One region of the Pseudoalteromonas sp. AWM4_233 genome, then DNA from elsewhere that is predicted to be linked to it. Evidence: predicted binding sites of a transcription regulator. Region 1 holds the regulator's gene; the other holds the start of a gene.

Region 1 (12,774 bases):
AGGTTTGCCGAAAAGCTGTGTTACTTCTCCTAGTTGGTGAATACCACCTAAAGACTTTAGAGGAACAGCAAGAGTTAGCCCTGCGACTTCAAAAAATAGTGCTTGAAACTCACTTTCACCATACTCTTCTTGAACACTTGTTAAACTTGGTTCAACAATAGCTTCTTCTTTGATAATAGTATTATTTTTTGTTAACTCAAGATCTTTCGACTCACCTTCTGGGATTTCAACAACCTCAGGGCTTTCTAATTCCGGGGCAGGTTGAGTCTCAATGATATCTGGTACAACTTTATTGACTGGTTGGCTTAACTCTGTCTCAGTAATCTCAGGTACACGCTCGAGTAATTTTGCCACAGGGGCAAGCGCAGTCTCTTGAGGCTCATCTTCTTGTAATAATGCGCCAAGATACTGCTTCATCACCTTTTCATTAGCAAACAAGTGTTTACTCATATAGCTTCTAACTACCCTTCATTAAATACTCTAGTAGTGCTTTATACGCAAATACACCTCTAGATTTTGGACAAAACTCAACTGGCGCTTGCTGTGCCAAACTGGCATCTCTAAATTTTGTGTCAACCGGAATAACACCGGGCCAGACAGACCCTTCGTAATTGGCAAGCAATGTTTTGTATGCCTCTAACGATGCCTTGGTTCGCTTATCATACATGGTTGGTACGATGGTGTAATTATATTGTTTTGCTTGAGAGCTTTGCATTAATTCCATGGTACGCATCATACGATCTAAACCTTTAAGCGCTAGGAACTCAGTTTGCACTGGAATTAGCACACGTTCACTGGCTGCAAGAGCATTTACCATTAACACGCCTAATACAGGTGGGCAATCAAGAATCGCATAGTCGTAATGTTCGCTTATTTTCGCCAGTGTTTTTTTCAGGATTAAGCCCATACCATTGCGATTACCCATGCTTCTATCAAGCGTCGCAATTGCCATTGTTGCCGGCAAAATATCAAGGTTTTCAATGGTTGAGGGGCATAAAGCTTGGAGGATTTCCTCGCTCTCCATTGCCGTCCCTCGAGCAAATATGTCATAAACACTGACTTCTAACTCTTCAGAATCAATACCAAAATAATAAGTCAGAGATGCGTGAGGGTCTGTATCTATAAGCAAAACGCGTTTGCCTTGCTTGGCAAGAATACCGCCAAGACTCACCGTAGTCGTTGTTTTACCAACGCCTCCCTTTTGATTTGCTACAGTCCAGATCTTCACGAAACAATTACTTCCTAGTGCTTGAACAAATAGATTAACAACCTATTTCTTTATTTATTCTTGTTGCGACGTCATGTAAAGCCAAGCTTTCAGAGGATAGTCCTGCATTTGTAACAGCTTGAGGCATGCCGTAAACCACGCAGCTCTGCTCATCCTGAGCCCAGATTGTTGCACCTGATTGTTTGAGTAAACGTGCGCCGTCTCGACCATCAGCACCCATCCCCGTTAAAACTATCGCGAGTACATCAGCTTGATAAGCTTTTGCTGCACTTGCAAAGGTGACATCAACACACGGCTTGTAGGTCACTCTTGCACTATCATCCTCAAAAACTCGAAGCGTTTTCATTGCGCCTTTTGATTCAACCAACATTTGCTTACCACCTGGCGCTAAATAAGCAACACCTGGCTGTAATTTATCACCATGTTCTGCCTCTTTTACCTTTATCTTACAAAGGCTATTTAGTCTAGTTGCAAAAGCGGGTGTGAAAGCAGCTGGCATATGTTGAATCAACAATATCGGGTGTGGAAAGTTAGCAGGTAGCTGCGTTAGTATGGTTTGCAGTGCAACTGGCCCACCTGTTGAAGTCCCTATTGCCACAAGTTTATATTGCTTTCCAGACGCTTTGAACTGTTTAGCTGTTGCAGTTGAACTTGATGCTGGCTGAACAGCTGCTCTTTGAAAACTTCTATCAGGTTGAGCAATGCTTGATGTGCGAGATGCTGCTGCAGACCTGTCTGCCACCGGTGATTGAGTAGCCGCTTGCTTGTTCACTGCTGGTCGCGAATAGCTGCTAACTGAACGAGGAAGTCTTCTTCGCCCGATTTCTTTCACCTTGTTTTGTAGAGACTTAATTGCTTCTTCGCTATTACGGGCTATGTCTTCAAACTTTTTAGGCAAGAAGTCTAATGCACCTGCATCAAGCGCATCTAGAGTAGCACTTGCCCCTTCTCGAGTTAGTGAAGAAAACATCAGGATTGGCGTAGGGTTAGCCTGCATAATTTTTTTTACGGCACTAATTCCGTCTAAAATAGGCATTTCTACATCCATAGTAATAACGTCTGGACGTAATGAAGCCGCTTTTTCAACCGCCTCTTGCCCATTAACAGCAAAGTCAATTACCTTAATATCACTATCTTGCTCTAAAATTTCGCTGACTCGACGCCTAAAAAAGCTTGAATCATCTACAACTAAAACTTTTACTGCCATTGGCATACTCTATGAATTCTTAAGAACGAAAAGTGGTGCATCCGCACCACCTTTTAACTGTTTTGCTATCTCAGGTTATTTACCTGCATAGTGTTTTAGCATATTTGGCACATCTAAGATTAATGCTATGCCACCATCTGAAGTGATTGTCGCACCTGCCATGCCAGGAGTACCTTGCAATAATGCATCTAATGGCTTGATCACAACTTCTTCTTGGCCGATGAGAGAGTCAACCACAAAGCCAACCTGTTGAGTACCTATCTGCACTATAACAACATGACCTTCGGCTTTCTTCGTTGATCTATCGGCACCCTTAACTAGCCAATGCTCTAAGTAGAATAAAGGAATTGCTTTTTCACGCACAATGATCGTTAGCTGGCCATCTACTACATTTGTTTTTGTCAGATCTAAGTGGAAAATTTCACTTACACCAGCAAGAGGTAAAGCAAATGTTTGCTCGCCAACTACAACCATTAAGGTTGGTAAAATAGCCAGTGTAAGAGGCACTTTAATCTCAAGGATAGTACCCACACCGAGCTCTGATTGAATATTAACAGAGCCGTTAAGTTGAGTGATTTTCGTTTTAACTACGTCCATCCCAACACCACGGCCTGAAATATCTGAAATTTCTTCTTTTGTTGAAAAGCCAGGAGCAAAAATCAAGTTATAAGCTTCAGTGTCAGATAATCGACTTGCTTGGTCCGAATCAATAACGCCTTTATTTATCGCAATCTTTTTCAGTTTCTCAGCATCCATCCCTGCACCATCATCTTTAATGGTCAACAGAATATGGTCTCCTTCCTGAGAGGCTGAGAGCGTCACTGTACCTGTGCGAGGTTTGCCTGATGCCTCACGAACATCTGGCATTTCAATACCATGATCAACTGAGTTTCTAACTAAGTGAACGAGTGGATCTGCAAGTGCTTCAACCAAGTTTTTATCTAAATCGGTCTCTTCACCTTCAAGAATAAGATTAATATCTTTCTTTAAACTACGTGCTAAGTCTCTAACAACACGAGGGAATCGGCCAAACACTTTCTTAATTGGCTGCATTCGTGTTTTCATTACCGCACCTTGTAAATCTGCGGTAACTACATCAAGGTTAGATATCGCCTTACCCATAGCTTCACTGCTAGAGTTATTTGCCAAACTAACGAGGCGGTTTCTGACTAGTACCAGTTCACCGACCATATTCATGATTTGGTCTAGACGCTTAGTGTCAACACGGACGGTCGTCTCAGCTTGAGGCGCAGGGGGCTTTTTGGCCGATGCAGGTGCACTTTGCGCTTTTGCAGCTGGAGCTGGTGAAGAAGCTGGCTTTGCTGGTTGAGGTGCCGGTTTTGGTTTAGCAACTGGTTTAGTTATAACAGGTTCGGGCTGCTTAGGTTCAATACTTGGAGCAGGCTTGTTGGAATCAGCCCCTTCTAAAGATTTTGGCGCACCACCTTTACCATGAAGCTCATCTAACAATGCCTCAAACTCTTCATCGTTTATTTCATCATCACTCGAAGGGGATGCTGGAGTTGGTGAAGAAGGGGCTTGGCTAGTGCTAGTGTTTGTACTTGTTGGAGGAGGTGAACTAATCGAACCGAAACTGCCAACGCCATGAAGCTCATCTAAAAGACTGTCAAACTCATCATCAGTAATATCACCATCATCTGAGTTTGAAGCAGTTGAAGCCGCTGAAGTAGTTTGCTCTACAGCTGGGCCTTTACCAGCCCCATGTAACTCATCAAGTAAGCTTTCGAATTCATCTTCTGTTATTTCATCGATGCTATCTGAGGCAGATTCACCAGCAACTTCATCGGTATCAATATCAAAAAGAATATCATCAGCAGATAAGTCTGCTTGAGGAGCATCCTCAACAACAGGGTCTGGTTCTGAATTTGGAATAGAAATTTGTTCGTCTTCTGATTCAGGCTTACTCAATTGATGAAGTGTTTCAAGTAATGCTGGGTCTGCAGGATCTGGTTGCTCACGATTTTGAATATGTGCGAACATTTCATTGATGGTATCTAGGGACTGAAGAATGACGTCCATCAGTTCTGGAGAAACAGAGCGTTGCCCTTGTCTTAACACATCAAAAACGTTTTCCGCGCCATGACATGCGTCTACAAGCTCAGTCATACTCAAAAAGCCTGCACCACCCTTTACAGTGTGAAAGCCTCTAAAGATTGCATTTAATAATTCTTTATCTTCAGGGTTATTTTCTAGCTCAACAAGCTGCTCAGATAACAACTCTAATATTTCACCAGCTTCAACAAGAAAGTCTTGTAATATATCTTCATCGACTTCAAAGCTCATGTACACACTCTCCTATTAGAAGCCTAAGCTCGACAATAAATCGTCGACCTCATCTTGATTAGATACGACATCTTCTCTAGATTCAGCATTCATTATCGGACCTTCTGGTCCTGATAACTCTGCAGGATCCATTTCAGCAATCTGAACCTCTTCAATATTTTCTTTTTGTTTTGATTGAGGTTCTTCTGCTGTACCAAATACAGTTAGTAAGTGGATTAAACTGTCTTCTACTTCTCTAACTAATTCGATAACACGTCGAATGACCTGACCTGTTAAGTCTTGATAATCCTGAGCCATTAAAACATTTGTCATATGCCCTTGAAGTTCATCCGTAGTTGCTTGTGAGCCTTGCATAAACTTATCTAAATCATGACAAAGAGATTTGAATTCACCAAGCTGGATATCACGTCTCATGAGTCTATCCCAAGTTGGCTTTATATCAGATAAATCGTCTGCAAGCTGTTGCGCGAGAGGCAGACTTGCTTCAACTGCATCCATCGTTTTATTGGCTGCATTTTCTGTCATTTCCATGACATAATTCAAACGTTCTTTAGCATCCGGTAAGGCTTCTGTCGTCAAATCAGAAATACGAGTATCAAGCTCAAAGTTTTTCAATGACTCGTGTAGTTGACGGGTCAATTTGCCCACTTCAGCAAAAAGCTCAGATTGCTCCTTACTTGCAGCCTCCATGATTAACTTATCTGCTTTATCTTGCTCGCCTTGCTCAAGATAAGTCACAAGTTGCTTAGCTTGCTCAAGTGTTATTTGAGGCACAGAAGGTGCTGACATCCGCCTCTCCTTCTTAATTATCTAGCCTAAACGTTCAAACACTTTTTCTAGTTTTGTTTTAAGTGTTCCAGCAGTGAAAGGTTTTACAATATAACCATTTACACCAGCTTGCGCCGCAGCAACAATTTGCTCTTTTTTCGCTTCAGCCGTCACCATAAGTACTGGAATATGCTTAAGACTGTCATCTGCACGTATAGCACGAAGAAGATCGATACCTTGCATACCTGGCATATTCCAGTCCGTGACTACGAAGTCAAATTCTTGATTTTGAAGCATAGGCAAAGCTGTGCTGCCATCGTCTGCTTCTTGTACATTTGTAAAACCTAAGTCTCTAAGCAGGTTTTTGATTATTCTTCTCATCGTAGAAAAATCATCAACCACAAGAATTTTCATGTTTTTATCCAAAACATCCTCCAGTGAGGTTTGAACCTATTATTATTACTCTAATTGACCCAGTCATTGATTTTAGCCCTAAGCCTGATCATTGCCTGCCCATGAATTTGGCTTACTCGAGATTCACTTACATCGAGTATTTGCCCTATTTCTTTTAAATTCATTTCATCGTTATAGTAAAGAGATAAGACTAGCGCATCTCTTTCGGGTAACGATTGAATCGCCGTTAGCAACGATTCGTTAAAGCGTTCATTTTTAACGTTATTGAACGGTTTGTCTAGCGCTAAATCATTGTTAACAGGAGTGATTACGTCTTCATCAACCCCCAAATCTTCAATTCCAATGATTTTACTTGCATTCACATCATGTAGAATATGATGGTACTCATCCAGAGTAATATCAAGTTTTTCAGCAATTTCAGTGTCTTTTGGCTCTCGACCTAGGACGCTTTCTAGATTAGCAATTGCTTCAGCAACCATACGACTATTCTTATGTACACTTCTTGGTGCCCAGTCTCCACGGCGAATTTCATCTAACATCGCGCCTCGGATCCTGATCCCCGCAAAAGTTTCAAAACTTGCACCCTTACTTGCGTCAAAGTTTTTACTGGCTTCAATCAAACCTATCATGCCTGATTGTACAAGATCGTCTAACTGAATATTTGCTGGTAAACGTGCCAACAAATGGCACGCCACTTTTTTGACAAGACCGGTATGACGCTCTATCACTCTATTAAGGTTGTCTGTAGTTTGATAGCCCATCGCTTTACCCATCGATGACGACATAGTTATCCGTTGACTAGCTGTTCAATAAAAAACTCTAAATGACCAGAAGGTTGATGTGGTATTGGCCATTTAACTGCTTTACTCGCTAACCCTCTAAATGCAACCGCTGCCGGAGAGTTTGGAAATAACTCAACAATGGTTTTTTGACGGCGAGAAGATTTACGCATGTTTTCATCAAACGGAATGGTTGCAACTAATTCTAGTGCAACATCTAAGAATCTGTCAGTAACTTTCGAAAGTTTAGCAAAAAGCTCCTGCCCTTCGCGTAAGCTTCTAACCATGTTAGCAACAATTTTAAAACGGTAAACACCGTGTTCACGACTAAGCACCTTGATAAGTGCGTAAGCATCTGTAATTGAGGTCGGTTCATCACACACAACGACCATCACATCTTGTGCTGCGCGAGAAAAACTAAGAACCATGTCTGAAATACCCGCTGCGGTATCGACAATTAAAATATCAAATTCTGTATTTAGCTCGCTAAATGCGCGGATGAGACCTGCATGCTCTGCAGGTGTCAATTCAACCATATTTTGCGATCCTGAGGTAGCCGGTACAATTTTAATACCAGCAGGACCTTCAACTAAGATCTCATCTAACTCACACTCACCCGAAAGGACATGAGACAGGTTTTTTTCTACTCTTAAACCAAGCATCACGTCACAGTTTGCCAAACCTAAGTCAGCATCTAAGACGAGCACTCTGTTTCCTTGCTGACCAAGTGCAATAGCCGTATTTAATGAGACATTGGTTTTACCAACCCCTCCTTTACCACCCGTTACTGCAATTACTTTTACGCCATGGTTGCCATTTTGATTCATTCTACGCAGGCCACTTGCTTGATCTAATACTGTGTTAATCATACATTCCTACTGTCTGAGACGCTACAGGTACACGTCGCGAATGTTGTGCTTTTATTCTCTTTAAATACAATTGCTCAGCCTTTTTGACCATTTTATGAGCATTTGCTACACGAATGTCTTCTGGCACTCGTTGACCGTTAGTAAGATACCCTATTGGCAAGCGATTTTGAATCGCAATACTAATAATCTCGCCTAAACTTAGACATTCATCAAGTTTTGTAAAAATACAACCACTTAAATTCACTTTTTGGAAGTGACGAACCGCTTCTTGCAGTACATGCATTTGCGATGTTGCACTTAAAACCAAATAACTTCTAATATCGACTCTAGAGCTTCTCATTAACGTATTAAGTTGTTCTGTTAAACGGATATCTCTTTGACTCATACCCGCAGTATCTATTAATACTAGACGCTTATTGCGTAAATGATATAAAACTTCTGCTAATTCATTGGCATCTTTTACTTGTTTGACTGGACAACCAATAATTCTGCCGTAAGTTGCCAGTTGCTCATAAGCACCAATTCTATAAGTATCAGTTGTGATTAACGCAACTTTGTCTGCACCGTATTTCTGCGCGCCTAATGCAGCAAGTTTAGCGACTGTCGTTGTTTTACCTACACCAGTTGGACCTACTAATGCATATACACCACCTTGACGAAGAATATCGTTGTTGGTTGTATGCATTTGATTAGCTACCATTTCAAGCAATGAATTCCAAGCTTCTTTACGAGAAACGTCATCAGGGATGAAGCAAGCCATTTGTTCAGCAACTTCTTTATCAACGCCCATACCTTGTAAACGGTCAACTAAACACGCTCTCGTTGGGTCTCTTCTTTCCATTTCTTGCTTCATTAAGCCTGAAACTTGATGTTCAAGTAATTGACGAATGGCATTCATTTCTTCTCTCATGGTTGCCATTTCATCGACTTTTTTAGGCGCAGGCTCAAAATCATCAGCAAAGCCTGTATCGAGGTCATCATCAAAATTCCATGATTGCGCTTGCTGTTGAGTTTTAACATTTGACTCAGCCCTGAAATTTTGCGTTGAGGTTGGACGCTCATATCGCTCTTCAGTCGCTTGACGAGGCTTAAATACTTCTTCGGTATTAATGCCAGATTGAGAGAACATAGAAGCAAGCTCAGGTGAACGGGGCTTCGGCGCTTGCCTGTCTAATAGTGCCTGTAAACTATCAGCAACTTGAGCCTGAGGCTCTGGTTTTGCACGCTGCGGTTCAGGGCGAACAAAGCGCGGTTGTGTAGCTTGGAGCTGCGCAGGCGCTGTATTTACTTGTGGCGCCTCAACGGGTGCTTCTGGCGCTCTATCATTATCTACGGCTGCAACAATTTCTACACCATCTGCCAGTTTCTTGTTCGACATAATCACAGCATCAGCGCCAAGCTCTTCTTTTACTTCTTTCAGTGCTGTGCGCATATCTTTGGCAAAAAAACGTTTAATTTTCATGTTACAACCCCTTAATTCCTATCTATTGTCCAACTGAGCTTACAATTTTAATTTGTCTTTCATCTGGTACTTCTTGATATGACATCACTCGAAGACCTGGGATCGTATGTTTGACAAACCTTGAAAGCACACTTCTTAACATACCTGAGGTTAGAAGGATGGATGGGTCGCCCAGCATTTCTTGCGTTTGGTGCGCTTCTCTTAATGATGTTTGAAGTCGCTCCGCAAGGCCTGGCTCGATTCCAGCCCCTTCATCACCTGCGTTCTGAAGTGACTGATGCAACATCTGTTCCAACTCAGGCGCCAATGTTATGACAGGGATTTCGTCGGCACCGCCGACAGCGTCTTGAACGATTAATCTACGCAGTGAAATTCTCACTGCAGAGGTTAATACATCTGGGTCTTGACTGCGTGGGCCATACTCAACAAGAGTCTGAACAATCGAGCGCATATCACGAATTGCAACGCCTTCATTCAGTAAGTTTTGCAGCACTTTAACAATCGTAGTAAGAGGTAGAATATCTGGAACTAAGCCTTCTACTAAACGAGGGTGTGACTTAGCAAGCATATCTAATAAATTTTGTACTTCTTCATGCCCTAGTAGTAATGAGGCATTATTTGTAAGCAGTTGACTAATATGAGTTGCGACAACAGTCGCTGCATCTACAACAGTGTAACCTAATGAATGCGCCTCGTCTTTTTGCTCCGGCTTAATCCAAACAGCTTCTAAACCAAAGGCAGGATCAGTCGTTGCTACGCCATTGATTGGGCCAAATACTTGCCCAGGGTTTATGGCTAATTCATCACCATGTTTTAATTCGCCATTTCCTGAACCTACCCCCATAAGGGTGATACGGTATTCATTTGGATCTAATTCAAGATTATCTCTGATGTGCACTGGAGGAACCAAGAAGCCAAGCTCTTGTGAAAGCTTTTTACGAACACCTTTAATGCGGCTTAAAAGCTCACCACCTTGAGCCTGATCAACTAATGGAATTAAACGATAGCCAACCTCTAAGCCAATCACATCGACCGGTTGAACATCATCCCAGCCAAGCTCTTTTTGATCTTGTTGTTTAGCTGCAACATCTCCACCTTTGGCTTCTTGTTGAGCCTGCTCCTCTTCTGCTTTTGCTTTTTGCTGCTGCGTGTAATAAGCCAAGTAACCAAGAAGCGCACCTAAACTTAAAAATGCAATATGTGGCATGCCAGGTACTAGACCCATTGTAATTAAGATACCAGCAGCAATATAGAGAGATTTCTCATTTCCTAACTGAGTTTTAAACTGCTCACCCATGTTATGAGATTCGTTTTGGCGAGTAACGACGATTGCAGTACCAATTGAAAGTAAAAGAGAAGGCAGCTGTGCAACCAGGCCATCACCAATGGTAAGTAATGTATATACTTCCATGGCTCTTGAAAATGTTAAGTCGTGTTGGATCATACCAACAAATAAACCACCAATAATATTGATGGCTAGGATTACAATACCTGCTATCGCATCACCTTTTACGAACTTACTAGCACCATCCATTGAACCGTAAAAATCCGCTTCACGTGTTACTTCGTCGCGGCGTTTGCGTGCTTCATCTGCACTGATAAAACCAGCATTTAAATCAGCATCAATTGCCATCTGTTTACCTGGCATGGCATCTAGAGTGAAACGTGCTGACACTTCAGAAATACGACCAGCACCTTTGGTAATAACTACAAAGTTGATAATAATCAGGATTAAGAAGACAACAAGACCAACGGCATAGTTACCGCCAATAACCACAGAGCCGAACGCTTCAATTACCTTACCAGCAGCATCTCCGCCATTGTGGCCTTCTAGTAATACAACACGAGTACTGGCTACATTCAACGCTAATCGCATGATGGTTGCAATAAGTAGAACCGCTGGAAACATGCCAAACTCTAGTGGTTTCATTGTGTAAACAGTAACGAGTAATACCACCAAAGCCAAAGCGATATTAAAAGAGAATAAGATGTCTAAAAGGAATGGAGGTAAAGGCAAAATTACCATGCCCAAAGCCGCAAGCACTAATAATGGTGTTCCGACCCCTTTTGCATAGTCTTTTTTATTCTCATTAAGACCTTGTAAAACTGCTTTAAAATCCATAACTTAACAACTACAAAATATTGACACTGGTCTAATAAAGCAATTAGTGAGCCAATAAATTTACAGGATTTAATGTTTTACATCATCTGGGATAGGCAAGTTATTACTGAGCTTTGTTGGTCTTCTTCCACGACCTTTTTGATAACGTTTTAGCTGAAATACATAGGCTAAAACTTGTGCCACGGCAGTGAAAAGTTGATCTGGAATTTGATCGCCAACTTCAGTGGTGTGATAGAGTGAGCGTGTTAAGACGGGAGACTCAACAATAGGGACCTCATTACCTTTAGCAATTTTCCTTATCTGCATTGCTAACTCATCAACACCTTTAGCAAGCACAATCGGTGCTCCTGCTTTTTCTGTGTCGTATTTAAGCGCAACTGAATAGTGAGTCGGGTTTGTAACAACGACATCGGCATCTGGCACATCCTGCATCATGCGCCTTTGTGACATTTCGCGTTGTGTTCGTCGAATTCGCGCTTTTATTTGCGGATCACCTTCTGAGTTTTTGTACTCATCTTTCACTTCTTGCAACGTCATTTTTAGTTGCTTGTGGTGGTTATAGCTTTGGTAAGGCGCATCTATTGCTGAGATGATTATCATTGTGCAACTAAGCGCCAAAAACATCCAAGCCAGAATTTCTAGGGCATGAATAATTGAACTTGGGACCTGCTCAATACTCAAGTGTAGAATTTCATAAAAAAACATTTGTATTAATAAAATTGCGAAGCCAGCAACCAATACAAATTTAAGAATAGCTTTCACTAACTCTATGGCTGCTTGAGGACCCAGCATACGCTTGATCCCTTTCATAGGAGACATCTTGCTTGCCTTGGGTGCAGCTGCTTGCCAACTGAAGTTAAAGCCTCCCAGCAAAGTATTCCCAACGATACCTGCGATTGTGATGATAAATACAAACATAGCCATCGGAAAAAATAACTCAGAAAACATTTCTCCCCAAACAGAGAACATTTTCGTGGTGTCGTAAGTTTCATTTCGATTCAATGTTAGCCCACGACCCATAATGTTATAGAGGCCTTTCGCGATTGCAGGTCCATACATTAATAAAGCAATCGCTGAGAAGATCAGCACGAAAGTAGTGCCAAGATCCTTTGAACGGGCAACTTGCCCTTTCTTACGAGACTCATTTATTTTTTTATCTGTGGGTTCTTCGGTCCTCTCTTGACCAGAATCTTCAGCCATTCTCTACACCGTACAGCCAATTAAATTACAAAGTAACTCTGTCATTTTAAGCCACTGAAATTCATATTGCACAATGAAGTTACCCAGAGTCGCCCATATAATCATTAAACCAGCAACAAGCGTAAATGCAAAACCAACCGCGAAAATATTCATTTGGGGTGAAGCCCTAGTGATAATACCAAATGAAAGATTAATCACTAACATCGCGGTTAAGGGAGCAAGAGAAAGTGCCAAGGCTGTTGCAAACATCCACCCTCCCCAATTCACGATTTGCCAATAATTATCAATTGACCAAGTAAACTGACCGATAGGGATACTTTCAAAGCTGTATAACACCATTTGGATCATCATCAAATGGCCATTAAAAACAAAAAAGAGTAGTGTTGAAAGGATCAGGTAAAACTGACCCACAGCGGGGACA
Region 2 (18,614 bases), 2.0 Mb from region 1:
CCCCACACGCTTGATGTTCAGTCATTTAATATCAAAGGACCTATCCTCGATATTGTTGAGGACAAGCAAGGCGACATCTGGGTTGCAGGTAATGGCTTATTTTACATCGGCAATGACCAACAAGCACAACGTGCATTTGATTCAGCAGAAGACAATAAAAAGTTTCCTGTTAACCGCATTAATCAGATTGTAGGTAGTGTGTCTAAAATCGCCCAAGGCACCGATGGTCTTTGGTTGGTGAATGAGCGTAATCTTTTAAAAATAACCAAATCAGCTACCAATCGTAGGGACGTATTTCGTCTAGAGCTTGGCTTTCGGTTAGCGCTACCTGAACAATTAGCACAAACTATAGTGCATGATTTGGCATGGATTGAAGGGCGCTTGTATCTGGCCTCTGAACTCGGTGCTTACTTCTTAGATATAGACCAAGTGCTGAGACGTTATACCGAACTTGGCAATGGTGCTGTATATAAGTTTATGTACGACTCAGATACAGGGTTATGGGCATCTACTTCAACTCGTTTGATGTTCAGAGAGGGGATCTCTGATTGGCGTTATGTCGAACCAATTCATGCTGATCAGTCGATTTGGTTTTCAGATATGTTTAAAGACGCAGAAGGAAACATTTGGTTAGCCAGTCTGAACGAAGGGCTTTGGTTTGCGCATACAGGTAATATTGCGCGACACATGATTGATGGTAACAGTCAGCAAGGTATAACGGCAACGACCAAAGATAACCAAGGTCGAACTTGGATGGCATCAAGAAGTGGTGTCGGTTACTTGAATAATGATGACTCATTACAAGTGGTTATTGCCCCTGAAGAATTAAAAAACAGCACAGTATATGAGCTGGAATTTAGTGGTAATAGCTTGTTCATAGGCACTGAACGTGGTGCCATGATTTATGAGCAAGGGGTGCTACAGCTGTTACCGTTTCGAGAGTTACGACAAACGCCAGTATTAGCCATTACACCGTCGCAGCGAGGTGGAATGTGGATAGGTACGGGCAGTGGTATGTACCGTCTTGAGTACTCGGGTTTAACACCATTTGCTTACAATGCATTTTTAGGTAGTCAGTTTGTCACGTATATCAATGATCAGCCCAATGTGGGGTTCATAGGCACCAACAAAGGAGCCTATCAATTTAATCAAAAAGGCATTGAAAAGCTTGGTGGGCAAACGTCTCTAGAGTCCGCTTATGTTACCAGTATTCTATACATCCAAGGTGTGGCGACTTTAGTTGGCTCTTGGAATGATGGGTTATTTTATCGAACAGCAAAGGGCGATTGGTATCAGCTTGATGCCTCAAATGGCTTACCTCATGGTTCAATTTCCTCGCTCTATTATGATCAGCAACAGGCGCTTATTTGGGTCAGTACTCGAAAAGGTGTTTACCGCTTACCTGCGGCGCAATTTACACATCCAATAAACAATTTAAAAGTTGAGCAAGTTATTAGTCAATTTGACCGCCAACTCGATGGCAAAGTCGGTCGTTGCTGTTCTGGTTTCGGTGGTGATGCAGTATTAGAAAAGCAAGGTGCTATTTGGTATCCAAGCTCTCAAGGGGCAGTTGAAATTCCCAAGAATGTTGAACTATTTGGCTCTAAAGACTTATCACCAAAACTGGAAGAGGTGATCACGCAAGAGCGAGTGATAGTCGCAAGTAAATTTGCAGAGCTACTTAAACTTGATACCAGTGAACGAGATATCACGATTAACTACACCGCCATAGACTTTTATGCGCCAGCGAGTATCGAGTTTAGATATCGTTTAACTGGCAAAGAAAACACTGAATGGCGAGAAGTATTTAACCGTCGAGAAGCGATATATACGAACTTAGAGCCGGGTGTATATAACTTTGAATTACAAGTTAAGCGTAAAGGTGAAGGCTGGCAACAAGCTCGAAGCATTACACAGCGTATTGAGATCCCTAGACGTTTTGATGAAACGGTGTACTTTAGACTGTTAATTACGCTAGGGTTTGTTCTACTGTTTTATGTATTCTTTTGGATTTTTAGAGCTCAAGAGCGACGTAAGCAGCAAGCGCTTGAATCTTTAGTGGCAGAGCGCACCATGGCACTGCGTCAAGCGAACGACAAGCTTAACCAAGTGAATACTCAGATGAAACTAGTTAGCCATACAGATGAGCTCACAGGCCTCAAAAGCCGTCGTTTCTTATTCGATCAACTCCCTAAAGATGTCGAACACTACCAGCGTAACTCAAAGTCATTACAGCAACAGAATAAGCGCCTGGTATTGCTTATTATCAATGTCGATAATTTTAGTAAAGTGAATGATGCCTATGGTCCGATTGGCGGTGATAGTTGTTTACAGCAACTTGCTACTTTATTGAACACCAGAACGCAAGGCTCAGATTATGTGGCTCGTTGGAGTGGTGATGAGTTCTTATTGTTGCTTCGCGACTTTAAGCGTGACGCAATTGAAACTTATATAAAAGAGCTTTGCCGTGCAATTGCTGAATGTGACTTTCAATTGCCCAATGGTAAGGCGATTAATATGACAGTGTCTATGGGCTGGTCATTTTACCCACTGCCTCTGCTAGGTGGGCAAGTGATAAGTTGGGAGGCCTCTGTGAATTTGGCGGATGTCGCACTTCATCAAGTAAAACAACGTGGCGGTGATGGTGCTGCAACCATTACATTTGATGATCAGTTGGATGCGTTTGAATTTGAGCAAACAAGTAATGTTGAGTCACAATTACAAACCTTACAGGCAAATGGGCTTGCAGATGTGAAAATTTGGATGCGTTAGTTAGTTGTCAGTACAGGCTGGTTATTAATAACTTTAAAGCGTAAAAAAAAGGAGCCAAGGCTCCTTTTTTTAAAACTTCAGTGTTTATTACAGTATCGCTTTAATTCGCTGCTCGATTGAATCAGCACATAAGCCCATTTCTGCATGCATTTCGTCTTGTGTACCATGCTTGATAAATTCATCAGGTATACCAAATAACGACACAGGTGTATGAATACCTTGTGAGCCAAGGAACTCCATCACAGCACTGCCAGCACCACCGGCAATGGCGTTATCTTCAAGACAAACAAAGCGATCATGGGTTTTGCTCAGCTCAACAAGTAAAGCTTCATCAAGTGGCTTAACAAATCGCATATCAACGAGAGTTGCATTTAAGTTTTCAGCGGCTTGCTTAGCATTATGAAGTAGTGTGCCGAAACTTAAGATGGCCACTTTCTCACCTTCACGGATCACATTGCCTTTACCAATCTCAAATGCTTGCATCTGCGTTTGTACATCACTGTCACCGGCACTACCACGAGGGTAACGCACCGCTACAGGTTGGTTACACTGGTAACCTGTGTAAAGCATCTGACGGCATTCGTTGGTATCACTTGGTGCCATGATGATCATATTTGGAATACAGCGCATAAAGCTTAAGTCATATGCACCTTGGTGAGTTTCACCATCAGCGCCAACAATGCCTGCGCGGTCAATTGCAAACAGTACAGGTAAGTTTTGTAGCGCGACATCGTGGATCAGTTGGTCATAAGCACGCTGTAAGAAGCTTGAATAGATCGCAACCACAGGCTTAAGGCCTTCACATGCGAAACCTGCACCTAGAGTAACAGCGTGTTGCTCAGCAATGGCAACGTCAAAGTATTGCTCAGGAAACTCTTTTGAAAAACGCACCATACCAGAACCTTCACGCATAGCTGGCGTAATCGCCATAAGCTTAGGATCTTGTGTTGCCATATCACATAACCAATCACCAAATACTTTTGAAAAAGTAGGGGCGCTAGGTTTAGATTTTGGCAAGCTATGGATGCTCGGGTCGAATTTTGGTACGCCGTGGTAACCAATAGGGTCGGCTTCAGCTGGTTTGTAACCTTTACCTTTTTGCGTCTTGATGTGCAGGATCTGAGGGCCTTTCAGGTTACGCATATTTCTTAGCGTATCAACCAGCATATTGACGTCATGACCATCAATTGGACCAATGTAATTTAAACCAAGCTCTTCGAAGAAAGTGCCAGGAATAACCATACCCTTTAGATGCTCTTCCATACGGCTGGCAAGCTCTTTCACAGTCGGTACACCAGAAAGAATTTTCTTACTGCCTTCGCGAATATTAGTATAAAAGCTACCAGAAAGAATGCGTGCAAAGTGGTTGTTTAGTGCGCCTACATTTTCAGAAATAGACATCTCATTATCATTTAAGATAATCAGCATGTCGGATTTAATGTCTCCGGCGTGGTTCATGGCTTCGAACGCCATACCAGCCGTGATCGCACCATCACCTATAACTGCAACGGTTTTACGGCCTTTACCTTCTTTTTGTGCAGCGATAGACATACCTAATGCAGCTGAAATCGAGGTACTTGAATGACCTACGCTGAAAGTGTCGTATTCACTTTCTTCACGATAAGGGAAAGGGTGCAACCCATCTTTTTGACGGATCGTGTGCATAGCATCACGACGTCCCGTTAAGATTTTATGCGGGTAAGCTTGATGGCCCACATCCCAGATTAATCTATCTTCAGGTGTGTCATACACGTAATGTAAAGCCACAGTCAATTCGACGGTGCCTAAACCTGAAGCCAAGTGACCACTGCTCTGCGAAACCGAATTAAGTAAGTAATCTCTTAATTCGTCGCTCAGCTTACCCAGTTGGGGCTGTGGTAATTGACGTAATTGCGCCGGTTCATCAACCAAGGCGAGTAATGGGTACTTGCTACTGTCCAGTTTCATTCTTTCAACATGTGTCCTACGCAAACCTTGTCCGATTATATACAAAGGTTTACTTAATTTTTATAAATTTGTTCTGTTCGTCATCAATACGTCATGATTGAGTATTAGTGATCACGCTCAATTATATATTTCGCAAGCTCTGCCAATACATCGGTATTATGAGGTATTGTATCAAGTGCAGACAGAGCATCTTTGACCAATAGATGCGCTTTTTGTTTTGCACCATCTAGTCCAAGCAAAGCCGGATAAGTTGACTTGTGGTTATCTAAGTCTGAGCCTTGTGGCTTGCCTAATACGGCGGTATCGCCTTCAATATCTAAAATATCATCTTGTACCTGAAAAGCGAGGCCAAGATTTTTACCGTATATATCGAGAGCAGTAATAATTTCTGTCTCGACATCCGTAGCGCACAGCGCGCCTAACTTAATTGCACAATTTAACAATGCGCCGGTTTTAAGTCGATGAATACGTTCAAGCTCTGCAAGGGTAATTGACTTTTCTGTCGCTGAAATATCAAGGGCTTGTCCGCCAACCATGCCCTGCAAACCAGATGCAACGGCAAGCGTATTAATCATCTTGATTTGTTGCTTTGCCGATACTGAAAATTCATGTTCACTTAAAAATTCAAACGCTAAGGTTTGTAGCGCATCGCCTGCTAAAATGGCCTGTGCTTCATCATAAGCAATATGACAAGTCGGTTTGCCTCGACGCAAGTCATCATCGTCCATAGCCGGTAAGTCATCATGGACCAATGAGTAGCTATGAATACATTCAATTGCAGCTGCGGCGACATCAAGGTCTGTTTCTTTAGCACCTAACAGTTTGCCTACAGTGTAAACCAAAAAGGGCCTTAATCTTTTACCGCCATTATTGATGCTGTAAAAAGTTGCTGATTTTACAGTTTCATCGGTATCTAATGCCAAAGAGAAGTAATTACTGATGTAACTGTCTAAACGGTTTTGTGCCGTATTTATATGCTCGAATAAATTCACTGCGGGGTCTTAATCTAATTGATTTGGCATTGGTGTTACTGGTGTTTCAGGGTCATTGCCCATCAGGATTGAGACTTTTTGCTCAGCACTGTTTAACTTTTCATTAGACGCATTGGCTAATTGAACACCACGTTCAAATTGCTTTAAAGATTGTTCTAAAGTCAGACTACCTTGTTCCATAGCCTGTACAATGCCTTCTAGTTCGGACATTGCTTCTTCAAAACTTAGATTTTCAGGTTTTTTTGCAGCCATAGTACATCTTGCCCAGCAATTTATTTTAAAGGTAGCAATTTTAGGAGGATTAGCGACTCAGGTCAAAGCTTGTTACTGGCAATCGTGGCGGATCAGTTTATTTTTTGCCTTATGTGGGCTTTAATCGAATTTTAACAACGTAATTGAGTTAAGATATTCAAGATGTTGCCGATAAAAGTCTTACTGAAAGCTAGGCTTTTCACTGTAACATAGGCACAAGGTTTGCAAATATTCGAATTAAGCATGATATTTGTAGTTGCCACTCAAAAAATTGACTTCGAGTGTCATAATAAAAAAGTAATGATAAGTATTCTCTGGAGGGGATAGTGGATTTAGCAACCGTTATCGGAATAGTAGGCGCAATAGGTTTGGTCATCATGGCGATGTTCATGAGTAGTAATGGTGACTTGGCCATGTTTGGTGATGGCCCATCTACCGTCATTGTATTCGGTGGCTCTATTTTCATCGTACTCTCGAACTTCACTATGAGCCAGTTTTTAGGCATTGGTAAAGTTGTTGGCAAAGCCTTTATGTTCAAGATTGAATCTCCAGAAGAGCTCATTGAGAAAGCCGTTGAATTGGCTGACTCGGCTCGTAAAGGTGGCTTTTTGGCTTTGGAAGAAGCAGAAATACCCAATGCCTTTATGCGTAAGGGCGTTGATATGTTAGTAGATGGTCATGATGCTGATGTTGTACGCGCTACTTTATTAAAAGACATTTCACTCACTACCTCTCGACACGAATTAGGCGCTAACTTATTTAAATCTTTGGCAGATATCGCCCCTGCGATGGGTATGATCGGAACGCTAATTGGTCTAGTTGCCATGTTATCAAACATGGATGACCCAAAAGCGATAGGTCCTGCAATGGCAGTAGCACTACTTACAACGTTATATGGTGCGTTCCTTGCGAACGTAGTTGCTATTCCTATTCAGGCGAAACTTGAATTGCGTAAAGATGAAGAAGAACAAAATCAACGCTTAATCTTGGATGCAATTTTGGGTATTCAAGATGGTCAAAACCCGAAAGTAATTGAAGGTATTCTGAAGAACTACCTACCTGAGTCGAAACGCGGCAGCGACAAGGAGGAGTAGTATGTCAGACGAACAAGAATGTAAATGTCCCCCCCCCGGGCTACCCGCTTGGATGGGAACATTTGCTGATCTAATGTCACTCTTGATGTGCTTCTTCGTTCTGCTGTTGGCTTTCTCTGAAATGGATGTTTTAAAGTTTAAACAAATTGCAGGTTCGATGAAGTTTGCTTTTGGTGTGCAAAATAAAATCGAGGTAAAAGACATTCCTAAGGGGACCAGTGTAATAGCTATGGAGTTCACACCTGGTAAACCTGAGCCGACTCCCATCGAAACTATCCAACAGCAGACGGTAGAAATGACTCAGCAAATGTTGGAGTTCCAGGCCGGTGATGAGGCTTCAGCAGGTGGTCGTCAAGAGCAACGCGGTAATAAACGTGGTGGCGAATCGCAAAGTACTTCACAAGAGCAATCTATGGAGCAGGCCATTTCGGCAGCCGATCAAGAGCAAGTGAATGAATTGGTGAAGAAAATTGCCCAGCAAATGGAAAAGCAAATTATGGATGGTGCAATAGAGCTTGAGTCTCTTGGACAACAGATCATTATTCGCATTCAAGAAAATGGTGCTTTCCCTTCTGGTAGTGCATTTTTACAGCCAAAGTTTAAGCCGATCATTCGTGAAATTGCGGAGCTTTTAAAAGATGTGCCAGGAGAAATTACAGTATCAGGTCATACAGATGATTTTCAGGTGACCAATGAGCTTTACTCTAATAACTGGGATTTATCTGCAACCCGTGCGGTTGCCGTTGCCAGTGAAATGGTGAAAGCCCCAGGGTTTGATAAAAATAGAATGGTCGTTGTTGGTCATGCTGATACACGCCCGCTAGTACCCAATGAGAATGACACAGATAGACGCCGCAATCGCCGTGTCGAAATTTCTATTCTACAAGGTAAAGCGAAAGAATCTGATCCTATCGAACTGCGTGGCAATTAATTTTTTCATTCTTTAGTATTGTATTTCTTGATAGATGATTGGAATTCAGCTAATTTGAATATGAATCATTTATCAAGGAGAAATACGATGTCTATTCTAAGTAAATACGCTTACATGCCAGGAAATAATGGCGACGGTGCTGATGATAATGATGAGCCACCAAAGTCAGAAGAAAAATCGTTAGATTAATCATCTCAAGATTAACCTTTCAATATGTCATTCGATTTAAACAGCACTTACTTTAATCAATTTTTGTTATTAGTAAGAGACCATGCGACGTTACTAACGTTTATTTCGGTTGCTCTGTTTGCATTATTAAAAGATGACAAAGCCCTTAGATATGCGGCACTGTGTGCCGCATTTTATGTGATTGGCTATTTTTCTTTCCCTTTGATTAAAAAAGTTGATGCCGATCTATATGTCATTCGTTACATTTATTGGGCGTTGAGTGACATCGTTTTTATGGCCATTTTGGCTGTCTGGGCATTGAAAGACAAAGTGTATTTATGGCAAAGCGTATTGGCACAACTCATTGTACTTCCTGCGCCTATCATGCAGTTATTTAGATTGGTAGATAGGCACTATCTCGATTTAAGTTACTCGACCTACCTTTATAAAAGTATTTTACCTTTAGTGAATATTCTCACCGTCATCCTGTGCTTTCTGCCCGTGATGTATCTTTTAAAAAATCGAGTAAACCAACTACAAGTAAAGGGATAGTGTTTCACCAGTTTAAGCGCCTAGTTAATCCCTTAAACTGGTATAGATATTACTACCCTTAGATTAATTTATATCAATATCAGTGATTGCAACATTAATCCCGGCATCTGAACCTGCAGAGGTTTGAGCAGCTAACTTAACAAATGTTTTATTTCCCTGGGCGTTTGGAATAACAATATCTGTCAAAGTAAACTCACAGTTTTGTATTAACCTTTCTTGAGGTAAGTTGGCACTTAAACACATTGTTTTAGTAATGTTATTACTGCGTACCTCTTCACAATAGGCAGGGTTTAAACTGCTGCTTAACTGTTCATCAACCTCAATTAAAGAAAGTAAAATAGTAAAGTCAGTATCATTGCATGCTAATGGTACGACTCTTTGATTATTTGATAAGTCTCCTTGTAAAAACCTCTGCTCATCTGAATTTTGGTACCAGACGGTCAGTGTACTTTGCAATAGGTTAGTGGGCATTGAGTTGGGACTGCCTTTAGCACGCCAATCATTTAAAGAGTTTACTTCAGGCAGTGCAAATGAGACGCTAAGTTCTGGTATATATTTGAATTGTTGACCAACTTTGATTGTATTATTCTCAGCGCCTTGCCATGTATCTGTAACGTCTGCACCAAAAATATTCGCTACTTGCTCACACAGTGGTTCAGAGCCTTTGTATGATGTTTCTGCTAGGCTACTTGAGCGGTTTGTAAAGTAAGTTACTTGTGGCTTAGTTTGGAGCGTATCCCCCTCTATTTGCCAATAAGCAATGTTTGTTTCTTGCTTATTGAAATGCCTTTGCGCTGAGAAATTACTGCCACATTGTGTGCTCTCATTGACGGTAGGCGCTGTATTATCTTTTGATAGTGGTTCGCTGCCCCCGCCACCGCACGCGGCTAAAAAAGAGCAGGAAAGCAAGATTAGGGGGTATTTCATAAGACTTCCTTGAATTTGGGTTATCAGGCTTGCACGATAACCCAAACTTTTTACCGTTAACCTAGCGCAGGAATAACGCCAAACATTTGCAAGCCTTGTGCAGCTATTATGACAACCCCACAACAAGCTGCAAGGCTTAATCCAAATCGACCGCCTTTTACCTGATAGCCTTGTTCATTAGTTTGTTGTGCTCTTTGTACCCAAACCATTGCAACAGGCAAAAATATCGCTAAAACAACCAGTGCAATTGCCGCATACCCTAATGCGGTAATAAACCCTTGTGGATAGAATAAAGCGAAGCCAAGCGGGGGCACAAAGGTAATTAATGCCGTCTTCAATCGGGCGCTTTTGTTATCACCTTGTTTGAAAGCATCAGCAAAGAAGTCAAATAATCCAAGACTTACACCTAAGAATGAGGTCGCTAATGCTAAATCTGCAAAAATCGTGATCGACGTACTGACCTGTGTGCTATTTACTAAACTAGAGACGCTGCCAATGAAGCCTTGTAGGCCTTCAGATTGTAAAAGTTGTGACTGGCTCATCATACCTTGGCTGATCAATTGCCAGAAGACATAAATAATTAAAGGCACGGAGGCACCGAAAATCATAACTTTTCTGAGTGAACGAATGTCAACACCAACGTATTTTACAATTGATGGAATTGAACCATGAAAACCAAATGAAGTGAAAATCACAGGTATGGCTGAAATAAGAAGCCCTTGCTCTAGCGGCATTTCGAGCAAGTGTTGACCTTGAACATAAGGGGTCAGAACAAAGAATAGACTGCCCAGCACGATTACTTTAATGGCAAATAAAACACGGTTTAGTTTATCAACCGTTGAGGTACCCATGGTGACAATGGCTGCGACCAGTACAGCCACGAGTATAGAGCCGACTTGCGGGGCCACATCGACATCAAGCGCTGCATTTATTTTTGACTGTAATTGCGCGCCTCCACCTGCGATATATGCTGCACATAGCGCATAAAACAGAAAGACCATTGCAAAATTAGCGATATATTGCCCACGTTTGCCCAGTAGTGTCTTGGCAAGCGTATTGAGTGTGGCATCGGAGCTGGCGAATTGATGAAGCTCTAGCATTAATAACGCGGTATAGGTCATTAATAGCCAAGTTAATAAAATCAGGATTAAAGATGCACTAAAGCCAATACCTGCAGAAGCGATAGGCAGTGCTAACATGCCCGCGCCTATGGTTGTGCCTGCGACAATTAGCATACTGCCGAGGGTTTTATTCTTTATCACATTATGCCCCTTTAAGTGTGAGAGAGCAGGCAAGATATAACGCAGAGCAAAAAATTGAAACTCCTTTGTTATAAATCAAGATACGTGTTTGTAATATATGTTTTACATTCTGTTGCACAGTATTGAGATTTAGGCATAAAAAAACGCGATGACACTGCATCGCGTTTTTTTTGAAAAGTGGTGATTACTTTACTTCTTTACCTGCAGCTTGTTGGTCAGCATGATAACTAGAGCGAACAAACGGGCCACACGCTGCGTGGGTGAAGCCAATTTCGTCAGCGTAATCTTTTAATGCATCAAACTCTGCTGGTGGCACATAGCGTTTAACCGGTAAGTGATGTTTTGAAGGTTGTAAATATTGACCTACAGTTAGCATGTCAACATTGTGCTCACGAAGGTCACGCAATACCTCTTCGATTTCAGACATTTCTTCGCCTAAGCCCACCATTAAGCCCGACTTAGTTTTAACATTCGGGTGTGCTTCTTTGAAACGACGAAGTAGTTCTAAAGACCACTTATAATCTGCACCTGGGCGAGCCAGCTTATACAGGCGAGGAGCGGTCTCTAAGTTGTGGTTGAATACGTCAGGTGGCGTTTCAGTTAAGATCTCTAGCGCTTTTTCCATACGACCACGGAAATCTGGTACTAAGATTTCAATGGTGATCTCAGGATTGTGCTTACGGATCGCTTTAATACAGTCAGCAAAATGTTGTGCACCACCATCACGTAAGTCATCACGGTCTACAGACGTGATAACCACATACTTAAGCTTCATGTCTTTGATGGTCAAAGCCAGTTTTTCAGGCTCTTGTGCGTCTGGCTTTAACGGACGGCCGTGTGCTACATCACAGAAAGGGCAACGACGAGTACAAATAGCACCTAAGATCATGAATGTCGCTGTGCCGTGGTTAAAGCACTCAGATAGGTTAGGGCATGATGCCTCTTCACATACTGAGTGTAACCCATGGTTTCGCATTGCTTGCTTGATGCCCTCAATGCGCTCACTTGATTTAGGTAAACGGATTTTAAGCCATTCAGGTTTTCTTAGCATTTCATCGCGTTCAGTTGGCATAACCTTAACTGGGATCAATGCCATTTTCTCAGCATCGCGAAGCTTTACCCCTGGCTCCATTTTTACTGGTTTACTCATTCGTTCTCGAACCCTTCTTTGTGTTCAACATGCTCAGCGTTAAGACGTTTGAGCATATGTTTAACAAGACCTTGCGCAACTTCATCAAGTTGCGACGGGCCATTTAATTCACTTGTTTGCACCATGTTCATACCCGCATAGCCACAAGGGTTTATACGCATAAATGGGCTCATATCCATGTTTACATTCAGTGCAAGACCATGAAACGAGCAGCCGCGGCGAACGCGCAGGCCTAAAGATGCAATTTTACTGTCGTTGACATAGACTCCTGGCGCATCAGGTTTGGCATAGGCATTAATGTCATACTCTTGCAGCATGTCGACAATGCACTCTTCTAGCCAAGTTACTAGCTCTCTTACGCCGATTTTAAGACGACGGAGATTAAACAGTACATACATCATTTGCTGACCAGGACCGTGATAAGTCACTTGACCACCGCGGTCAACTTGAATAACAGGAATGTCGCCTGGTGCTAAAACATGCTCTGCTTTACCTGCTTGCCCCTGAGTAAAGACAGGCTCATGTTCAACAAACCAGATCTCATCGGGACTGTTATCGTCTCGGGTATCAGTGAAGTCTTGCATTTTTTGCCAAATAGGCTGGTAACTTTGCAAGCCTAACTGGCGAACTATCACGGTACTTTGAGTCATGGTTAGCCTTTACAGTACGTAACGTACGTCTTCGATATTGCCAATTTCGGTATAGATTTGCTCAATATGCTCTTTTGAAGTAACGGTCGCGACCAGTGTCACCGACTCGTAAGTGCCTTTACTACTCGGTTTTACTTTAGGCGCATAATCACCCGGTGCAATTGTTTGCAACTTTGCAAGGATCTGATCAGTCAGATTTACATTTGCTAGGCCCATAATTTTAAACGTGAATGGGCAAGGGAACTCTAAGTATTCGTCAAACTTAGTATTTTTAACTGGTTGAACCATGAAGGTGTCCTCATCGCAAATGGTGTGGTGTGTTTTTATTTCACACACGCTCAATAATGGCGGGCATTCTATCATTTTTGCGGCAAAAAAAAACGCCTCACTCAGGAGGCGTTGATGACTAATAAATCAATTATTACATGATCTGTAAACGTAAATAGTCATAGATCTTACTGAAGAAGCTACCTTCTTCTATTTCTTCAAGCGTAACTAATGGATACTGAGAGATTTCTTCGCCATCGAGTTCAAGGAATAGTGTGCCTACTTTAGTGCCTTTGGCTAATGGCGCTTCTAAAGTTTTATCTAATTCAAAGTTCGCTTTTAAATTTTTGCGTTGACCACGAGGGATGGTAATGGGTGTGTCTTCTAGAATACCTAAAGAAACCGTCTCTTTATTACCCATCCAAATACGCTGATCTGCAAAGCTATCGCCCGCTTTATATGGTGTGATTGTTTCGAAGAAACGGAAGCCATAGTTGAGTAGTTTTTTGCTTTCGACTTTACGAGCACGCTCACTGTCTGTACCCATCACAACTGCAATTAAGCGCATATCGTCTTTAGTTGCTGATGTCACTAGGCTGTAGCCAGCCTCTGATGTGTGGCCTGTTTTAATGCCATCAACGTCAAGGCTTGCATCCCATAACAGTGAGTTACGGTTGTACTGCTTGATACCATTGAAGGTAAAAGACTTTTCTTTATAAAGTGCATACTCTTCAGGCACGTCACGAATAAGCGCGGCACCTAGCGTCGCCATATCTCGCGGTGTCGTGTAATGCTCGTCTGTATCAAGGCCATGACTGTTAATAAAATGCGTGTTAGCCATGCCTAGTTTTTCAGCGTGTGCGTTCATAAGATCTGCAAATGCACTCTCACTGCCTGCAATGTGTTCAGCCATTGCCACACACGCATCATTGCCTGATTGAATAATAATACCGTGGTTAAGATCGTCGACACTGACTTGCTTGCCAACTTCAATGAACATGACCGATGAGCCAGGGAAATTCTTCGCCCATGCTTTTTCACTGATGGTAACCATATCAGTTGGTGAGATATTACCGGCTTCAATTTCGACACCAATCACGTAACTGGTCATCATTTTGGTTAGGCTAGCAGGAGCAAGCTTAGTATCTGCTTCACCTTCCGCAATGACTTTGCCAGTTGTGTAATCCACCAAGAAATAACCTTTTGCATTGATCTGAGGTGCAGAAGGTAGGATCTGTGCGGAAGCTGAAAAAATGGTTGCTGAGCATACCAGCCCGCAAATTTTGGTAAGTAGTTTGGTTTTTAGTAAAGTCATTATGTTCTTTTATCGATAAAATTAAAATTAGTCAGCTTTTTCTATTCTAAAGTCGTTGTTCACTGTAAAGCAAGAAAGCCTGGCGAAATTCACCTGCCTGTAAGTTTTCTAGCAGGGATTGAGCATGAGTATCATCTTCTAGCGGGCCTAAGCGAAGTTTATGTAAACCACCTTCTTCTGCAATATTGGTATCAATTGCAAATTGACCTGCGAGTTTATTTGCCAAGTGCTCAATATTGGTTTTATTACTACTCGCAGCGACTTGAATATAGGTTAATCTTGGCGCAATGCGATCGAGTGTAATCGCTTCAATCTGAACCTTTGCTGTACCTTGGTTATGGTAGCCTAGCTTATAGGCCGCGGCATAAGATAAGTCGATAATCCTGTCATCGTGGAATGGTCCACGATCATTGACTCTGACAATAGCCGATTTGCCATTTTCTAAATTGGTTACTTTAACAAAACTCGGAAGTGGTAGGGTTTTGTGGGCCGCAGTCATGTCATACATGTTAAAGATCTCACCGTTAGAGGTGTAGTACCCGTGGAACTTTTGCCCATACCATGAAGCGGTACCTTGCGCTTTATAACCTTTTTCATCTGACATAGGATGATATTGCTTACCGAGCACCACATAAGGGCGTCCGGCGCTGACACTTTTTGGCTCAACTTTTACTTTCGCATCACGCATTTCATATTCGGTAGGAATGCGCATAGGTGCAGTGTCTTGGCGTGTGTGATAGCGAGAGCTACACCCACTCACAAAAATGACAACAAGGGCTAGCAAGTAAGCCTTATACAACTTAGTCATGATTTAAGTAACATCCTCTTGTCTGTCGCAATTGACATAATGATACCGAATCCTGCCATCAGCGTAACCATGGATGTGCCGCCATAGCTAATAAGGGGAAGGGGGACACCTACAACCGGTAATAGGCCCGATACCATGCCAATATTCACAAATACATATACAAAGAAAGTCAGTGTTAAAGCGCCAGCTAATAGTTTGCTAAATGCATCTTGAGCACGTACTGCAATCAATAAACCTCTGCCTATGATAAATAAATAGACGCTGAGTAATAACACCACGCCCATTAAACCAAACTCTTCGCTCAATACCGAGAAGATAAAATCTGTGTGTCGCTCAGGTAAAAACTCTAATTGTGATTGCGTGCCATGCAACCAACCTTTGCCCTCGACACCGCCTGAACCTATGGCGATTTTCGATTGAATAATGTGGTAGCCAGCACCTAGAGGATCGCTTTCAGGATCAAGTAGTGTCATAACGCGCTGTTTTTGGTAAGCGCGCATACCGTAATGCCAAAAAGCGAATACAGCGGGGACCATTAATAACAGCGCACCACCAATGAGGCGCCAGCTTAACCCCGCTAGAAACAAAACGAAAATGCCAGAACTGGCAATAAGCAGTGAGGTGCCTAAATCCGGTTGTTCTTTAATTAAGAAGGTGGGCACACACAATAATATAAAACCGATAAACAAATTAATAAACTTTGGGGGCATGCGGTGTTGAGAGATATACCAAGCAACCATCATAGGCACAGCCAGCTTCATGACTTCTGATGGTTGAAAGTTAGTCACGCCAAGGTTTAACCAACGTTTTGCACCATTAATAGTAATACCAAAGAAAAACACCGCAACCAGCATAGCCAAACCCACTAAATAAAGTGGGATCACTAGGCGCTTTAGAGTGATAGGAGGAACTTGAGCAAACACCAATAATGCGATGACCGCGCCACCCATGCGCACACTATGTCTTAACATCATATCCATGTTTTGGCCGCTTGCACTATACACAATTGCCAAGCTGCCAAACATCATACAAACAAGTGCTAATAGCAAAGGCACATCTAAATGTATTTTCTGCCATAGCGTGCGTTTATGACCGAGCACCATTAATTGGCTCCTTGCTTAAGAGGGTTTGCAGTAAAGTAATAATCCATTAATTGACGCGCGATAGGGGCTGCGATTTTACTACCGCCACCTTGGTTCTCCACTACCACAGTTACAACAACACGCGGGTCATTATAGGGGGCAAAGCCTGTGTAAATTGCATTGTCTCTATGACGCTCGTCTAGCTTTTCTGCATCATATTTCTCACCTTGCGCGATGCTGACAATTTGCGCAGTACCAGTTTTACCTGCAGGGTCATAATCCGCCCCTTTAAATGCTTTATGCGCAGTACCTGTGACCTTAGTTACAGTGTTATGCATGGCTTCAAGGGCGACGCGCCAATGGTCATGATTTTTGAGCACAATAGGCGGGCGTTCTTCGGTGTACATAGGCGTGATTTCATCAAACTGCTTTTTTACTTGTACAAGATGGGGTTGGTAATGTTCGCCTTTGTTAACCATGATTGTTACAGCGTTGGCTATTTGCATTGGCGTCGCAGTCCAATAACCTTGTCCAATCCCGACAGAGATGGTGTCGCCTGGCCACCAGTTTTCTTTAAAACGTTCTTTTTTCCAAGCTACGGTTGGTAAAATAGCGGTTGTTTCTTCATGAATATCAATGCCAGATAAATCACCAAAGCCAAACTTATTCATAAAATTGCTGATTTTGGTAATACCAGACTTATAGGCAATCTCGTAATAGAAGGTATCACAAGACTCCTCAATGGCTTTGTAAACATCAACATGACCATGTCCCCAGCGTTGCCAATCACGCCAACGGTGATCAACATTCGGAATTTGAAAAAAGCCCGGGTCCCACATGCGAGTTTGTTCAGTAATAATGCCTTCTTCTAAGCCGAGAATAGCTAAATGCGGTTTGACCGTAGAGGCCGGTGCATAGCGACCTTGAGTCGTTCTATTGATTAAAGGTCGATCTGGATTTAGTAAGGCGCGATAATCTTTACCACTGATCCCATGTACGAATAAGTTTGGGTCGTAACTTGGATTTGAATAAAGCGCGAGAATACCACCGTCTTTAGGATCCATAACAACGATCGCACCACGCATGCCTTCAAGGGCTTTTTTAGCGACTTGCTGTAAGCCTATATCTAACGTAAGAACTAAATCTTGCCCTGGTGTGGGCGCATCGACGCTTAAAGTGCGGATCACTCTGCCTCGGTTATTCACTTCAACACGTTGTGAACCAACGATGCCATGCAGTTCTTTTTCGTAGAATTTTTCTATGCCAAGCTTACCAATGTCATGGGTTGCACGATAATTTTTGGCTTCACCAGCGAGCTCTAAAGCCGTGAGCTCTTTTTTATTTAATTTGGCAACATAACCAAGTGCATGGGTGAGTGTCTCACCGTAGGGGTAATATCTGGCAAGGCGAGCTTCAATATTAAAGCCCGGAAATTTATGCTGATTAACCGAAAATAAGGCGACTTCTTGCTCGTTTAAACGCGCTTTGATAACACGGCTTTTAAAGCGCTGCTTACGACGAATATTCTTTAAAAAGTTTTCTTGGTCTTCTACAGAAATGTTTAATAAAGCGCCGACTTCAGCAAGTTGCTTGGCGATATCGTCTACTTGTTCAGGGATCACTTCTAAATTATAAACAGGGCGGTTCTCGGCCAATAACACCCCGTTTCGGTCGTAGATTAAGCCTCGGTTTGGTGCAACAGGGATCACTTTAATACGGTTATCATTAGAGCGTGTCTTATGGGTATCGTGCTCTGTGACTTGAAGCTTGTAGGCGTTACTGAGTAGCAAGCCTATAAGGAAAGTAACAAACACAAAACCAACAAATGCGCGACGAGCAAATAAATTTGCTTCAGCTGAATGGTCACGAATTGTTGGTCTTTTGTTTATCATCTGAGTTGTATTATTCTCTGTGGTATGGGTGGTTGTTATTTAAACTCCACCCGCGATACAAGCTTTCAGCGACAATAATGCGCACAAGTGGGTGCGGTAACGTCAATGCCGATAGCGACCACTTTTGCTCAGAAGCGGCAATACATTCAGGCGCAAGGCCTTCAGGGCCACCTATCAGTAAACTGACATCTCGACCATCAAGTTGCCACTTTTGCATATGATTTGCGAGTTGATGGGTATCCCAAGGTTTACCTGTTACTTCTAGCGTCACAATTCGGTTGCCTTTTGGAATAGCGGCTAAGGTTTTTTCACCTTCCAACTGCAAAATACGCTTGATATCGGCATTTTTACCACGCTTTCCAGCTGGGATCTCAACAAGTTCTAACGCCATATCTTTTGGAAAACGACGCTGATACTCTTTAAAGCCAGTCTCAACCCAAGCAGGCATTTTTGTGCCGACAGCAACCAATTGAATTTTCAAAATTAGCCCCAGAGTTTCTCTAAGTCATATAAGTCACGAGTTTGGTCTTGCATAACGTGCACAACCACATCG

Evidence for each region. The regulator FliA, encoded in region 1, starts transcription of late flagellar genes. The targets are predictions, from matches to a motif close to CTAAAGNTNNNNNNNNNNNNGCCGATA.
Region 2: the regulator FliA is predicted to act here: its motif matches at 6,111-6,137, upstream of pomA (flagellar motor protein PomA).

Annotation. Positions count from the first base shown of each region.
Region 1 covers NZ_JBSWSZ010000001.1:996,270-1,009,043, reverse strand. The annotation lists gene ACXAC4_RS04475 (chemotaxis protein CheW) at 1-450, opposite strand, end outside; gene ACXAC4_RS04470 (ParA family protein) at 458-1,228, opposite strand; gene ACXAC4_RS04465 (protein-glutamate methylesterase/protein-glutamine glutaminase) at 1,263-2,435, opposite strand; gene ACXAC4_RS04460 (chemotaxis protein CheA) at 2,511-4,739, opposite strand; gene ACXAC4_RS04455 (protein phosphatase CheZ) at 4,755-5,528, opposite strand; gene cheY (chemotaxis response regulator CheY) at 5,550-5,933, opposite strand; gene ACXAC4_RS04445 (RNA polymerase sigma factor FliA) at 5,972-6,682, opposite strand; gene ACXAC4_RS04440 (MinD/ParA family ATP-binding protein) at 6,709-7,569, opposite strand; gene flhF (flagellar biosynthesis protein FlhF) at 7,562-9,031, opposite strand; gene flhA (flagellar biosynthesis protein FlhA) at 9,054-11,153, opposite strand; gene flhB (flagellar biosynthesis protein FlhB) at 11,223-12,353, opposite strand; gene fliR (flagellar biosynthetic protein FliR) at 12,357-12,774, opposite strand, start outside.
Region 2 covers NZ_JBSWSZ010000001.1:3,006,919-3,025,532, reverse strand. The annotation lists gene ACXAC4_RS13640 (ligand-binding sensor domain-containing diguanylate cyclase) at 1-2,772, shown strand, start outside; gene dxs (1-deoxy-D-xylulose-5-phosphate synthase) at 2,860-4,719, opposite strand; gene ispA ((2E,6E)-farnesyl diphosphate synthase) at 4,824-5,711, opposite strand; gene ACXAC4_RS13625 (exodeoxyribonuclease VII small subunit) at 5,721-5,963, opposite strand; gene pomA (flagellar motor protein PomA) at 6,290-7,057, shown strand; gene ACXAC4_RS13615 (flagellar motor protein MotB) at 7,059-7,988, shown strand; gene ACXAC4_RS13610 (hypothetical protein) at 8,202-8,708, shown strand; gene ACXAC4_RS13605 (hypothetical protein) at 8,772-9,635, opposite strand; gene ACXAC4_RS13600 (aromatic amino acid transport family protein) at 9,692-10,897, opposite strand; gene lipA (lipoyl synthase) at 11,082-12,047, opposite strand; gene lipB (lipoyl(octanoyl) transferase LipB) at 12,044-12,697, opposite strand; gene ybeD (DUF493 family protein YbeD) at 12,707-12,985, opposite strand; gene ACXAC4_RS13580 (serine hydrolase) at 13,119-14,279, opposite strand; gene ACXAC4_RS13575 (septal ring lytic transglycosylase RlpA family protein) at 14,326-15,087, opposite strand; gene rodA (rod shape-determining protein RodA) at 15,084-16,190, opposite strand; gene mrdA (penicillin-binding protein 2) at 16,190-18,061, opposite strand; gene rlmH (23S rRNA (pseudouridine(1915)-N(3))-methyltransferase RlmH) at 18,072-18,542, opposite strand; gene rsfS (ribosome silencing factor) at 18,545-18,614, opposite strand, start outside.